DNA from 2 places in the Mesorhizobium sp. WSM4813 genome. Region 1 is predicted to be linked to the other one. Evidence: riboswitches for the same ligand, from Rfam matches in the RefSeq annotation. Region 1 holds a riboswitch; the other holds the start of a gene.
What was found. Region 1 has a riboswitch for cobalamin ahead of AC0L25_RS02570 (CbtB domain-containing protein). Riboswitches for the same ligand answer to the same signal wherever they lie in the genome.
Positions count from the first base shown of each region.

Region 2: another riboswitch for cobalamin. It lies ahead of AC0L25_RS15180 (aromatic ring-hydroxylating oxygenase subunit alpha); the one in region 1 lies ahead of AC0L25_RS02570 (CbtB domain-containing protein).

Region 1 is NZ_JBVVQU010000003.1:121,015-128,166, forward strand. It holds gene AC0L25_RS02555 (methyltransferase family protein) at 64-555, opposite strand; gene AC0L25_RS02560 (acetyltransferase domain-containing protein) at 552-1,544, opposite strand; gene AC0L25_RS02565 (aromatic ring-hydroxylating oxygenase subunit alpha) at 1,628-2,809, opposite strand; cobalamin riboswitch at 2,950-3,145, shown strand; gene AC0L25_RS02570 (CbtB domain-containing protein) at 3,183-3,362, shown strand; gene AC0L25_RS02575 (CbtA family protein) at 3,378-4,154, shown strand; gene cobU (bifunctional adenosylcobinamide kinase/adenosylcobinamide-phosphate guanylyltransferase) at 4,177-4,674, shown strand; gene cobO (cob(I)yrinic acid a,c-diamide adenosyltransferase) at 4,676-5,293, shown strand; gene AC0L25_RS02590 (IS4 family transposase) at 5,438-6,670, opposite strand.
Region 2 is NZ_JBVVQU010000022.1:83,895-91,046, forward strand. It holds gene AC0L25_RS15140 (carbohydrate ABC transporter permease) at 1-171, shown strand, start outside; gene AC0L25_RS15145 (carbohydrate ABC transporter permease) at 173-1,327, shown strand; gene bglA (beta-galactosidase BglA) at 1,332-2,996, shown strand; gene AC0L25_RS15155 (ABC transporter ATP-binding protein) at 3,021-4,133, shown strand; gene AC0L25_RS15160 (DUF680 domain-containing protein) at 4,230-4,448, opposite strand; gene AC0L25_RS15165 (DUF680 domain-containing protein) at 4,521-4,745, opposite strand; gene AC0L25_RS15170 (DUF680 domain-containing protein) at 4,835-5,038, opposite strand; gene AC0L25_RS15175 (hypothetical protein) at 5,119-5,388, shown strand; cobalamin riboswitch at 5,560-5,762, shown strand; gene AC0L25_RS15180 (aromatic ring-hydroxylating oxygenase subunit alpha) at 5,875-7,122, shown strand; gene AC0L25_RS15185 (FAD-binding oxidoreductase) at 7,146-7,152, shown strand, end outside.

The sequences.
Region 1 (7,152 bases):
TTCTCGAAAAACACACTATCTGACTCGCCAGAGCGAATTCTGAAAAAGGCCTTGCCGCACGCCTCAAATCCAGCGCCGCACCCTTTTCGCGTAATCCCGGTATTTCTTGCCGAATTTCGCCGTCAGAACTCTTTCCTCGCCCTCGATCGCCATTTTCTGCGTTGCGAAGGCGGCGATGATCGCCAGCGGCAGGAACCATACGATCCCCGAGATAAGGGCCACGCCGATCAGCAACAGCGTGTTGGCCAGATATATCGGGTTGCGGCTGACGGCGAAGGGACCTGATGTGACCAGATGGTCCGGCACGGCGTTTGGGTGGAGCGTCGTCTTTGCCCGGATCATGGTGCGGATCGCCGTGAACCAGAGCGCGACGACGCCGAACAATGCCACCCAGCCGGCCGCGAACAGGATGTCGCCGAGAAGGCCGCCGATCCATGGCAGCGGATAGAGCAAGCCAAGCGCGATGCTGACGGCAATGGCCGCGACATAGATCAGCGGCGGCCACGGTATAACCCCCGGTTTCGGCTGCCCCGGTTTCAGTTGATGGTCGGTCATTGTGCTCCTCCCTCCATCAATGTGCTGTCGGCTTTGGCAGTGCAGGCGCCGGCGAGCTCGTCGAGATGCGCCTTCCATTCCGCAGCCTGGTCGTTGCGGTAGAGCCGATCAAGCGTGGCCTCGCCCTCGAGTGTATCGAGCATGCACACACAATAGCTGGAGCAGAACTCCGTGTCGCGCGATTGCTCGCACGCTGTCTGGCATTCTTTCAGGAAGGTGGCCTGCCTGGTCTCGACCGGTGCCGGCACCACTTGCGAAAGCAGCCAGACCGAGCCGATCAGCACCGGCTGGTGGATTAGGTAGAAGGCGAGGCTGTGCCGGCCGATAAAGACCAGGGGATTGGTCCAGCGGCCGGGCGTCAGGCCCGCCAGCCGGGTCAGCATGCCGGAGGCGAAGGCGAGTTTTCCCGCCGCGATGCCTGTAAGCACGGCGCCGAACCATGGAAACAGCGGGACATAATCGTTGGAGCGTGGATTGGTTGCCGACAGGCCGACCCACCACAGGGCCGGATGGTCGAAGATCTCGGACCTGAGGTAGAGCGGCGCGGTGATGACGAAAGCCGCGACAACAAGCGTCAGCAGCGCCGGCAGCCGCAGAAAAGCCAGGCCGAGCAGGCTGGCGAGCGCGATCTCGTGCAGGATACCGAAGAAGATAAAACTGTCCGGCGTGGCAAACCTTGTGGCAGCCGATATGGCGAGCGCCGCCCCGGCGACCATGGCGAAGCGTTTCCAGAAGCCGTTCCAGCGGATCAGTTTGCCATGGGCGAGGAACAGGCTGACGCCGACCAGGAACAGGAAGGTCGAAGCGATACAGCGCGCGTAGAATTTCCACCAGCCGAAGGCGGTCAGGCCGGGATCGGTGTAGCCGAAGAATTCGAGATCCCAGGTGAAATGGTAGCTCGACATGGCAAGCAAAGCGATGCCGCGGGCGACGTCGATGGCGATGATGCGCTTGGATCGGTCCTGAACGGTCGGCGTAGAAATGCTCATGGTCTCGCAATCTGATTCAGCACTGCAAGACGACTATCATGGTTGGCCCGGACAAAAGAAGGCGGGCCAAACCCCTTTGATGTTCAGGGCTCGGGTGAAAGCGTTGCATGCCGCTCGCGTACCCAGTTGTGGAAGCGAAGCAATTCATATTCCTCGGGCATCAGCACGCCGGCCTTGTGGCGCATCGAGCGCACGCCTTTCTGGTTGATTTCGCAGATATCGGCGTCTTCCTCCAGCACCTGGCTGCCGAAAGCGACGATGTTGTCGATATCCGCCGTCGGATCGGCGAGCGCTTCGGGCAAAAAAAGCCATTCGGCGGTCAGTTCGGTCTGCTCCGGTCCAAGCGGCACCAGCCGCACTGTCCTGACATAGTCGACATGGCCGACGATGAACATCGACGGCAGGTTGGTGGCATAGGTCTGCCCGGCGGTACGCTGGGCTGAAGTCAGGTCGGGAAAGACCGGGCCGTGGACGCGCCCGTCGCGCGACCATGTCTCGGCTCCGGCCCGCAGGCCGCCGGAAAACTCCGGGGCATCATTGTCGGCGTGACGGGCCCATTCGGGGTCGTCGTGCCGCCCCATCAGGCCGCGGCCATAGATCGGCACCAGCCTGGACAGGTCCTTGTGGACACCTGGGCAATGCAGGCACTCGTTGAAGTTCTCCCAGAAGATCTTCCAGTTGCAGTTCATCACCTTGCGCAGCGCATGGCCGGTGACCAGTGTTTCCAGCGGCCAATTGGCGAGATTGCCGGATGCCGGATCGAAGGATGTTTCGGCCGAACCGGCGGCATCTTCCCTGAGATTGACGAAGACAAAACCGCGCCACACCGACAGCGCCACGCGGTAAAGTGGATGATCGGCTTTGTTGAAACCTTCAGGCAGCGATTTCGACGGCACGCGCACGAGATCGCCGCGCAGTGAATAGGACCAGGCGTGATAGGGGCAGGTGATGAGCCGCGCCTTCAGCCGTCCTTCGCTCTCCTGGCAAAGCTGCGAGCCGCGGTGCCGGCAGGTGTTGTGGAAGGCGCGAAGCACGCCGGTCTCGTCGCGCAGCACGACGATCTCCTGCGTGCCGACACGGAACGTCCTGAACGCCAGCGGCTGGGCGAGGTCGGCCTCGCGGCAGACGAGCAGCCAGCTTCGATACCAGATGGCGTCGAGATCGCGCTGATATGCCTCGATATCCCAGTAGGCCGATGACGGCAGCGTCGGTTCAAGTCGCGTCAAACCGTTATAGGAATCGCGCTTGCTCGGGCTGGGTTGCATGACCGACTTCCTGTGGTGCGCCAGCCGACACCCGGCCGCGAAAATTGTCAATCGCGGGACCGGCCGGCTGATCTGCCGATACGACGCATTCGCGCTGGTAGCTGGCGGAATTTGGTTTGCCGGGCGCGACGATTCTGCCTATAGTCGCACCCGTCGTCGGTTCCGTTTTGGAATCAAGAGGGAATGCGGTGAGGGCAAACTTTGCCCAATGCCGTGGCTGCCCCCGCAACTGTGTGCGGTTAGTCCTCTCCATATGCCACTGAAGAGTTTCTTCGGGAAGGTGGGGAAGGACGCTGATCCGCGAGCCAGGAGACCTGCCGGCGACAGGAGAACTGACTTCTATGCCCTCGGGTGGAGGGCGAAAGGACAAGACATGAATACCGCTTCCGTCTCGCTCGGCGCTTCCGTCTCCTCGCAGTCGCGCTTCGTGCAGCTGGCGCTTGCTGCATTTCTCGGCATTTTCGTGATGGGCTTTGTCGGCTTCTCGCATATCGATGCGGTCCACAATGCCGCTCACGACTATCGCCATTCGATGGCGTTCCCCTGCCACTGACGAGGGGCTGACATCATGACACTGTTTCGCAACGTCGTGTTCATCGCGGCGATCGCAGGGCTTGTGGCAGGCGTCGTTCTCGCCTGCATGCAGGCCTATGCCACCGTGCCGCTCATCCTCAAGGCGGAAGTCTACGAACAGGCCGGCGGTGGTCACACGCATGACCATTCCGCAGCGCCGGCTGCGAACGACGGGCATACCAATGCCATGACCAGCGCGGCGCCAGCAGAGGCTGAAGCTGCCGCTCCGGAAGACGAAGGCTGGGCCCCGGCCGATGGCTTCGAGCGCTTCGCCTTCAACGTTGTTGCCAATGTCGTCACCGGCATCGGCTTTGCGCTGATCCTGGTCGCCGCTTCGGAGTTCGCCGGCGGCATCGGCAATTGGCGTCAGGGCGTGTTCTGGGGCCTTGCCGGCTTTGCGGTGTTCACGCTCGCTCCGAATCTTGGCCTGCCGCCCGAACTGCCGGCAATGCCGGCGGCCGATCTCACCCAGCGCCAGATCTGGTGGATGGCGACGGTGGTGGCGACGGCGGCCGGTCTCGGCCTGCTTGCCTTCCGCAAGTCGCTGCCGCTGGCGCTGCTTGCCGTGGTGTTGATCGTGGCGCCGCATATCGTCGGCGCGCCGCTGCCCGACAGTTTCGAATCGCCGATCCCGGAAGGCCTGCACCACCAGTTCGTGGTGGCGGTGACGCTGACCAATCTGGTGTTCTGGCTGGTGCTCGGCGCCGTCGTCGGCGTGGTGCGTGGCCGCTTGACCGGCACCGCGACCAGCCTGCGCGACAGCTTTGCCTGATCGCGTTGCTTCCGGCGGGACGCTGACCCTAGTCATCGGCGGTGCGCGCTCCGGCAAGAGCGCGCATGCCGAAAGATTGGTGACGGCCTGTCCGGCGCCGTGGACCTACATCGCCACGGCGCAAGCCTATGACGACGAGATGCGCGAGCGTATCGCGCTGCACCGGTCGCGGCGCGCCGAGGGCTGGACGACCATCGATACGCCGCTCGATCTCGTCGGCGCGATCGAGACGCTGCCTGACGACCGGCCTGTCCTGATCGATTGCCTGACGCTGTGGCTGACCAACCATATGCTGGCTGAACGCGACGTCGAGGCTGAATGCCGAGGGCTGGTGGATGTGTTGTCGCGGCCGCGCGGGCCATGGTTCGTGGTTTCCAACGAGGTTGGCCAGGGCATCGTGCCCGACAATGCGCTCGCCCGCCGGTTTCGCGATGCCGCCGGCCGGCTCAACCAGCAAGTCGCGGCAGTGTCGGATAAGGTGCTGCTGATGGTGGCGGGGCTGCCGCTCAAGGTGAAGTGACATGGCTGATACTATCGATCCCAAGGACGAGGAACGCCACCGCGCCAAGATGGCCAAACGCAAGGCGGTGCAGGACGCCGAGGTCGCGGCAAAGACGATCGAGAAGGGGCTGCTGATCGTTAACACCGGGCCCGGCAAGGGCAAGACCACTGCCGCCTTCGGGCTGGCGCTGAGGATGCTCGGTTACGGCAAGCGCGTCGGCGTCGTCCAGTTCATCAAGGGCAAATGGCACACCGGCGAGAAGGACGCTTTTGCCGCTTTCGGCGATCGGGTCGTCTGGCACACGATGGGCGAGGGGTTCACCTGGGAGACGCAGGATCTGAAGCGCGATATCGCCGCCGCCGAGGCCGCCTGGGCCAAGGCGCTCGAGCTGATGGCCGATCCGTCAATCAGCCTTCTGGTGCTCGACGAGCTGAACATCGCGCTGCGCCACGACTATCTCGATCTCGACAAGGTGGTAGCGGCGCTGAAAGGGCGCCGCGAAAACCTGCATGTCGTCGTCACCGGCCGCAACGCCAAACCGGCGCTGGTCGATGCGGCCGATCTGGTCACCGAGATGGGCGTGACCAAGCATCACTTTTCCGCCGGCGTGAAGGCACAGCAAGGCATAGAGTTCTAAGAGATTTTGCCCGCGCGCCGGGGTAGCGCAATGGCTTCAGACAAAGATGACCTCCAACTCATGTTGGAATGACCAATTGTCGATGTCGGCGCCGCCCCTCATTGCCCTGCCGGGCATTTCTCCCCGTATAGTGACCTATCGGATTCACACATCATGAACATCGAGCGTGGCTCCGTACTTGATGGCGTGGAACTCTGCGAGGCCGATGCGCATGACCTTGGGGCCTGGCTTGCCGTAGTAGCCGGTCCAGCCGCCGAGGCGAGCGATGACCCAGGCTGCGAAGGCCAGAGATCCTTTGGGATGGGGATTGCGTTGTCGCTCTGTTTTGCCTTCGAGCTTGGCAGAGACGGCTTCGAGAATGGGACGGTCGTCGGGATCGAAAGCATCGCTGAGCCTCTGATCGGTGTTGCCGTCGCGGGCCTGCACGAGTTGCTTGATGGTGACGGCGGCGATCGTGGCGGCGGCGGCGAAGTTGATCATGGCGTGCGGGTCGCCGATGTCGGCTGCCTCGATGTCGAAGCCTGCCGTCTTGAGGGTGCGGAAGAACTCCTCGATGACCCAGCGCGAGCGGTAGAGGTCGACGACACGGCGTGCCTGGGTCACGGTGGCGACACTGTGGGTGGTCAGCAAGCGCCAATGCACCGGTTCGCTGCCGTCTTTCGGCTTCGACACCTCGCGAACATCGACCAGTGTCAAACCGAGCGTCTCGGGCAACGCCGGATCGGCTCCGTTGAGTGGGCGCCGCACCGTCACCGGCGCGTAACGCACCGCCAGTTCGGCATCCCGTGCGCGTCGTCCGGGCGCGGCGGGGATGGTCACTGCAAAGCGGCTTTGCTCAGGCTGGGCGTCAATGAAGGCGAACAGCAAGCCTGGCTCTTCTTGCGCGGCCTCGATCCGCCGGTTCTGGCAGGCCCGCACGATCAGGTCGACATTGTGCGGACGTTCGGCGAAGAGTTCATAAAAGTCGCTCTCGCGATCCGACACCATGGTGATGCTGGCCGCCCTTTCCAGAACCGCGCCAGCTTGCTTGGTTGCATCGATCCAGCGCTGCGATTCCTTGTTGACCGTCGCCCGCTTGCGCCGCGGCGCCAGTTCTCCTGCGCCGCGGTTCCAGACCTGCATCGAGACCAGGCCCAGCAGCGCACCCGTGCCGGCCTCTACCGCCAGCACAGGGTGCAGCAGCAGACCTGCTGCATTGCCATTGCCGACCGGACCGTAACCTGCCCGCGCCCGCCGAGAACCCAGCACCAATTCCGAGCTGTCTTGCACGGCAACCACATGGCGACCGGCCGCGCGCCGCCCGGTCTGTTCGCCGGCATGCCGCGACATCTCCGCAGCGCTCACCGAGCGATTGCGCAGAAATCGCGTGAACTGCATCTCGCCTGCCCGACTACCGCCGAGCCGGCGGATACACGATCCAGGCCGCGCAACCAGCGCTGCATGCAAGCAGGCCCCCCTTTTTCCAGGCGGCGATCGCCAAATCGCCCAGCCCGTACTCGATGCAGGTCATTCAAACCTCCTTCGTCTTTCCGGCCGAAATAGAATCGAGCTTCGCCGAAAAGCGCAACCGAGATGTGTGAATGCGATAGGTATAGTGACGGGGAGAAGGGGCTTGTCGCGACCCTCGGCACCCTTCTGCAACGCAGGAGATTGGCGAAATCCTTTGCGAAGGCGTTCTTCTCCCCGTCACTATACGGGGAGAAGTGCCCGGCAGGGCGATGAGGGGCAGCGCAAACCTGGAGCGATTGGCCACGTCGTGGCGCGAAATCAATTGCTTTGTGACGGCAGTTATGCTAGGAATTTATTCATGGGGCAGGCTCGCGCCAGCGACCTGCCTTTGAGTTTAGCCGATCTCGACC
Region 2 (7,152 bases), on a different contig from region 1:
AATGGCCAATGGAACAGCCAGGTGCTGGCCAATCTGATGTTCGACTGGATGTTCCGCGGCGGCGGCGATTTCGGCCGCGGCGCCACCATCGCCATCATCATCATGATCGCGGTCATTCCGATCATGGTCTGGAACATCCGTCAGGCCAACAAAGAAACGGGAGGACATTGAGATGACTGTCTCGACCGGAAAGTCCTTTGCCAGCCGTTTCGGCGTTCATATCGCGGTCTTCATCTTCGTCGCGATCTGGACCGTGCCGACGCTCGGCATTCTCGTCTCGTCGCTGCGCGACAAGGATCAGATCATCGCCTCGGGCTGGTGGAACTCGTTCGCCAGTTCCACCCAGACGGAAGCGGGCCGGCTGCCACCCGCCTCGGCGCAAGTCGAGAAGGACGGCAAGTTCGTCCTCGAGGGCAACATCTTCGGCGACGATCCGGCCCGCGACATCAGCGCCTTCGGCGTCAAGTCGTCGGCGCCGACGCAATATCCCGCCGGCACCACGGCCGATCTCGGCGACGGCGAGACCTTGCAGCTCAACGCCGACGGCAGTTTCGTCATGACCTCAACGAAGCCCTTCGAGGGCGAGCGCGGCCAGCGCGTCTACTACGCCTCGTCGGCGCCACCGAAATTCACCACCGACAATTACAATACGGTGCTGTTTTCGGAAGGCATCGGCCGCTCCTTCATGAATTCGCTGACCGTCACCATTCCGGCGACGGTCATCCCGATCCTGATCGCGGCATTCGCGGCCTATGCGCTGGCCTGGATGCGCTTTCCCGGCCGGGCGTTGCTCATCGCGGTCATCATCGGCCTCTTGGTCGTGCCGCTGCAGATGTCGCTGATCCCGCTGCTGAAGCTCTACAACGGCGTCGGAAGCTTCTTCGGCGTGCCGTCGAAAACCTATCTCGGCATCTGGCTGGCTCATACCGGGTTCGGCCTGCCCTTCGCCATCTATCTCCTCAGAAGCTACATTGCCGGCCTGCCGCGCGAAATCATGGAGTCGGCGCGCATTGACGGCGCCAGCGATTTCGAGATCTTCGTCAAGATCGTGCTGCCGCTGTCGTTCCCGGTGCTCGCCTCCTTCGCCATCTTCCAGTTCCTGTGGGTGTGGAACGATCTGCTGGTCGCGATGGTTTTCCTCGGCACCGAGGGCGACCAGATCGTGCTGACCGCCAAGCTCAACGCGTTGCTCGGCTCGCGCGGCGGCGACTGGGAGATCCTGACGACATCGGCTTTCATCACCATTGTCGTGCCGCTGATCGTGTTTTTCTCGCTGCAGCGCTATTTCGTCCGCGGGCTGCTCGCCGGCTCGGTGAAGGGAGGTTGAGATCATGCAATCCGCTGTGAAAGCAACGTTGAGCCCCGACCTCGCCGTCGACCGCGACTGGTGGCGAGGTGCCGTGATCTACCAGATCTATCCGCGCAGCTATCAGGACTCGAACGGCGACGGCATCGGCGACCTCAGGGGCATCATCGACAGGCTGCCCTATATCGCAGCACTCGGCGTCGATGCCATCTGGATCTCGCCGTTCTTCAAGTCGCCGATGAAGGATTTCGGCTACGACGTATCAGACTATTGCGACGTCGATCCGATGTTCGGCACGCTGGCCGATTTCGATGCCTTGAGCGCCGAGGCGCACAGGCTCGGGCTCAAGGTAATGATCGACGAGGTGCTGTCGCATACCGCCGACATCCATCCGTGGTTTAGGGAAAGCCGATCGAGCCGCACCAACCCTAAGGCGGACTGGTATGTCTGGGCCGACGCCAAGCCCGACGGCACGCCACCCAACAACTGGCTGTCGATCTTCGGCGGCTCGGCCTGGCAGTGGGACACCAGCCGCCAGCAATATTACCTGCATAATTTCCTGGCCGAGCAGCCCGATCTCAACTTCCACAGCCGCGCGGTCCAGAATGCGCTGCTCGATGTCACTCGCTTCTGGCTGGAGCGCGGCGTCGACGGCTTCCGCCTCGACACCATCAACTTCTACTTCCACAGCCAGGGGCTTGAGGACAATCCGCCGCTGCCGCCCGAACAGCGCAACGACCAGACCGCCCCTTCCGTCAACCCTTACAACTACCAGGACCATCTCTACGATAAAAGCCGCCCCGAAAACCTCGGCTTCCTCGAACGCTTCCGCGCGCTGCTCGACGAATATCCGGCTGCGGCGGCGGTCGGCGAAGTCGGCGATTCGCAGCGCGGGCTGGAGGTGGTGGCGGCCTACACCGCTGGCAGCAAGCGCGTGCACATGTGCTATTCGTTCGACTTCCTGGCCCCCGAAAAGATCAGCGCGGCAAAGGTGCGTTCGGTGCTGGAAGCCTTCGGCAAGGTCGCCAGCGACGGCTGGTCGTGCTGGGCCTTCTCCAACCATGACGTGATGCGCACTGCCTCGCGCTGGGCGGCGGGCGAGGCTGACCGGACCGCTTATCTCAAGGTGATCTCGGCGCTGCTGATGTCGCTGCGCGGCTCGGTCTGCATCTATCAGGGCGAGGAACTTGGTCTTGGCGAAGCGGAATTGCAATTCGAGGATCTGCGGGACCCCTACGGCATCCGCTTCTGGCCGGAATTCAAGGGTCGCGACGGCTGCCGCACGCCGATGGTCTGGAATGGCGCCGACAGCAATGGCGGCTTCTCCAAGGCAAAGCCATGGCTGCCCGTGCCCGCCAAGCACCTTTCGCAGGCGGTCGATGTGCAGCAGGGCGACAACAGCTCGCTGCTCGAACATTACCGGCGCTTTCTTGCCTTCCGCCGTCTGCATCCGGCGCTGGCCAAGGGCGAAATCGACTTCATCGAAAGCCAGGGCGATACGGTCGCCTTCACGCGCCGCGAGGGCAACGAGCAGATCGTCTGCGCCTTCAATCTCGGCAGCCGACCGGCCGAAATCGATCTCGGCGGACGCTCGCTGCAACCCTTGCCGGGGCACGGGTTTTCGGGACAGACTGGCGCCGGCTCTATCCGCCTCGGCGGCTACGGCGCCTGGTTCGGGCGCATCGACTGAATTCGCAATTCACTGGAGGGTATCATGGCCGATGTCACGCTAAGACAAGTGAAGAAATCATACGGCAATCTCAATATTCTCCACGGCATCGACCTCGACATAAAGTCGGGTGAGTTCATCGTCTTCGTCGGCCCTTCGGGCTGTGGCAAGTCGACCTTGCTGCGGTCCATCGCCGGGCTGGAGGAAATCACCTCCGGAGAGCTTAAGATCGATGGCGAGGTGGTCAACGACGTGCCACCGTCGAAGCGCGGCATCGCCATGGTGTTCCAGTCCTATGCGCTCTATCCGCACATGACCGTCTACGACAACATGGCGTTCTCGATGAAGATCGGCAAGGAGAGCAAGGCCGAGATCGACAAGCGGGTGCGCCAGGCGGCGGAAATCCTGCAGCTGACCAAATATCTCGACCGCCTGCCCAAGGCGATGTCAGGCGGCCAGCGCCAGCGCGTCGCCATCGGCCGCGCCATCGTGCGCAACCCTAAAGTCTTCCTGTTCGACGAGCCGCTGTCGAACCTCGACGCGGCACTGCGCGTCGCCACCCGCATCGAGATCGCCAAGCTCAAGGAGTCGATGCCTGCTACAACAATGATCTACGTTACCCACGACCAGGTCGAGGCGATGACGCTGGCCGACCGCATCGTCGTGCTCAAGGAGGGCCATATCGAGCAGGTCGGCACGCCGATGGAGCTCTACAAGAGACCCGGCAATCTGTTCGTCGCCCAGTTCATCGGCTCGCCGGCCATGAACATCCTGCCGGCGACGATCGACAAATCAGGCGACCCGACCGTCGTCAGTCATGTCGGCGGGCGCAAGGCGACGGTGCCGATCGCCACGCCAGCGTCAGTGAAGGGCGCTTCGGTGAGCTTCGGCGTGCGGCCGGAGGATCTGATGATCGCCACCGGCGCGGATTATCTTTTCGAGGGAACGGTGGATTATGTCGAGCAGCTCGGCGAGATTCAGCTCGTCTATGTCGACATCGGCCGCGCCGACCTGCCGCTGGTGACCAAGCTGCCCGGCAATGTCGAGGTCAAGCGGGGTGCTGCGCTGCGGTTGAATGCCGATGCCGGCGACCTGCATATTTTCGATGCCGACGGACATTCCTTCACACTCCACAAGGCGGAAGCAAAGGCAGCCTGAGGGCGGCAGCCTAACTGCTGGATACAGGCAGTTTGGCGAAGGCAAAAAACAAGAGCGGCGGGCAAGGCCCGCCGCTCTTGTGCGTTCAGGTCGCTGTTAGCGGCCGAACAGGTTGCGGTCGCTGCCGTGGGCAGGCTTTTCGTCAGCCGGAACCGGATTCTGCGCCGGGGCCGAATTCTGGATCGAAGCCGTGTACGAGCGGTCGACCGCAACGGCCGGCTGGTCGGCGCCGTTCGATCCATAGTTGTCGCTACCGGCAAAAGCGCTGCCGGCAACGGCCAGAACGGCGGCGGTGGCAAGAACGAACTTTTTCATTTCAGTACTCCTGGATTTTTCTCGTTCCACCAACGCAGCGGGCAAGTGCCGACGCTGCTGTTGGGATCGACATTAGTTGTTGCCGAAGAGGTTACGGTCGCTGCCGTGGACGGGCTTCTCGTCAGCCGGAACCGGATTCTGCGGCGAAGCCGAATTCTGGATCGAAGCCGTGTACGAGCTGTTGTCGACCGCAGCGGCCGACTGGTTGGCGCCGTTCGATCCATAATTGTCGCTGCCGGCAAAAGCGCTGCCGGAGACGGCCAGAATGGCGGCGGTGGCAAGAATGATCTTCTTCATTTCTAGTACTCCTGGATTTCGTATCCCATCAGCACGGCGGCCGCGGTCTTTTATGCAGACAATGCCGCTCTGCTGTTTGGGATCAGCTGTTAATTGTTGCCGAAAAGGTTGCGATCGGCGCCCTGCACCATCGGCTTTTCAGCGTGAGCCGGCTTCTGAATGGAAGCCGTGTACGAACTGTCGACCGCAGCGGTCGGCTGGTTGGCGCCGTTGGACCCATAATGGTCGCTGCCAGCAAAGGCGCTGCCGGTGATGGCCAGAACGGCGACGACAGCAAGAGCAATCTTTTTCATTTCTAGTACTCCAGTATTTTAGTTTTCCGTCCGACTGGCGGCGTGTCTTGGGAGGAATTCGCGTCGTTCGGACAGCCCCGATGTGGGAAGGCCATCTGGCAGATTCCAATCACGAAGTTGTTCCGTGTGGACCAAGAATCTACACCTTGAAATTGTACCAGAGGCTTGTGCCGGCATCGTTTTATGTTTTGTTTTCAGATGCTTATGCCAAAGGCGCCATTCGACCGTTTGACGGATTTCTGGACCTGCGTTCACAGCGTCATGCACGCATCGTCAACAGAAACGAACCGTTCGGTTCGATTTTAGAAACGGCTAAAAAGCCGGTGCTGGAGTTGTTGTCGAATCGTTAACCATTTCGGCGCCCTGCAATGCTTAAATCCGGCGTGCTTTCAGAACCGGCAGCGCTCGCAGCCGGATGCAATTTCATCCCCCTCAAATCCCGGCCCACCGGTTTCGTTGGCCGTGTCGCGCCGCATGGATACGATGTCGCTTTCATGCCGACAGTCAGCCGGCCGTCATGATTAGATCACGGCATCTCAGGTGCCGCTTGGTGACGACGAAGCGGAGAATTGGGAAGCCGGTCAGAACCCGGCGCTGCCCCCGCAACGGTGGTGGAGTTCAAGTCGCAACGGGAGACCACTGGGCCACAAGCCTGGGAAGGTGTCGCGATGAGTCCGCAAGGACACTCCAGAGCCCGGAAACCAGCCCGAGAATTCTAGACTCGACTGATCGCGGTGGGCGGTCAAGAGGTGGATGATGCATGCCCGGCCCTGTCGCCGTTTGCGGCCCATCCTCCCTCCATCACCACCAGTTCAGTCCTTACATGAGGACAGGACATGGATGCGCGCAACGACATGCTGAGGCTCTTGCACGGCCGCAGGGAAGGCTACTCGCTCGAGCAGCCCTTCTATACCGATCCCGATTTCTTCAAGCTCGACATGGAGCTGATCTGGTATCGCGACTGGCTATTCATCGGCCACGATTGCGAGTTGCCGAAGCCGGGCAGCTACATCACCGCCCAGATCGGCGACTATCCGGTCGTGCTGGTCCGCGACCAGCACGGCAACATCAATGCCTTCCACAATTCCTGCCGGCATCGCGGCAGCCGCGTCTGCAACGCCGACAAAGGCACGGCGGCCAAGCTCGTCTGCCCCTATCACCAGTGGACCTATGAGCTGGACGGCCGGCTCTTGTTTGCTCGCCAGATGGCGGACGGCTTCGACAAGAGCCAGTTCAGCCTGAAGCCAGTGGCTTGCGAAAGTGTTGGTGGCTACATCTTCATCTGCCTGGCCAAGGAACCCGCCGATTTCGCGCCGATGCGCGCCATGATCGAGCCTTACCTCCTGCCGCACCGGCTGCGCGAGGCAAAAGTCGCCTTCGAATCGACCATCGTCGAGAAGGGCAACTGGAAGCTCGTCTGGGAGAACAACCGCGAGTGCTACCATTGCGCCGGTAACCATCCCGAACTGTGCAAGACATTCCCGGAAGCACCGACCGTGACCGGCGTGCAGGGCGCCGACAGCGATCCGGAGATGCTCGCGCACTGGGCGAAATGTGAGGCGGCAGGCTTGCCGAGCAAGTTCCGCATCGATCCGGCCGGGCAGTATCGCGCCACCCGCGCGCCGCTGCTGCGCGACGCCGTCAGCTACACGATGACGGGAAGACGCGCGGTGAAGAAGAACCTTTCCGACAGCGTTTCGACCGACCGTATCGGCTCGCTGCTGCTCTATCACTATCCGACGACCTGGAACCATATCCTCGGCGATCATGCCGTCACCTTCCGCGTGCTGCCGATCAGTGCCACGGAAACGGCCGTCACCACCAAATGGCTTGTCCACAAGGACGCGGTCGAAGGCGTCGATTACGACCTCGCCGAACTCACCCATGTCTGGACGGAGACCAACGACCAGGACCGTCGCATTGTCGAGGAAAACGCCTTCGGCATCCTGTCGCCGGCCTATGAGCCCGGCCCCTATTCGGAACTGCATGAGGGCGGCGTCATCCAGTTCGTCGAATGGTACGCCTCCTTCATCGGGCCGCGCCTTGCCGAGGCCGGGCGGCCGGCGCTGCGCAGCGTCGCCTGAACGAGGTCAAGGGGATGAATGCGATGACGG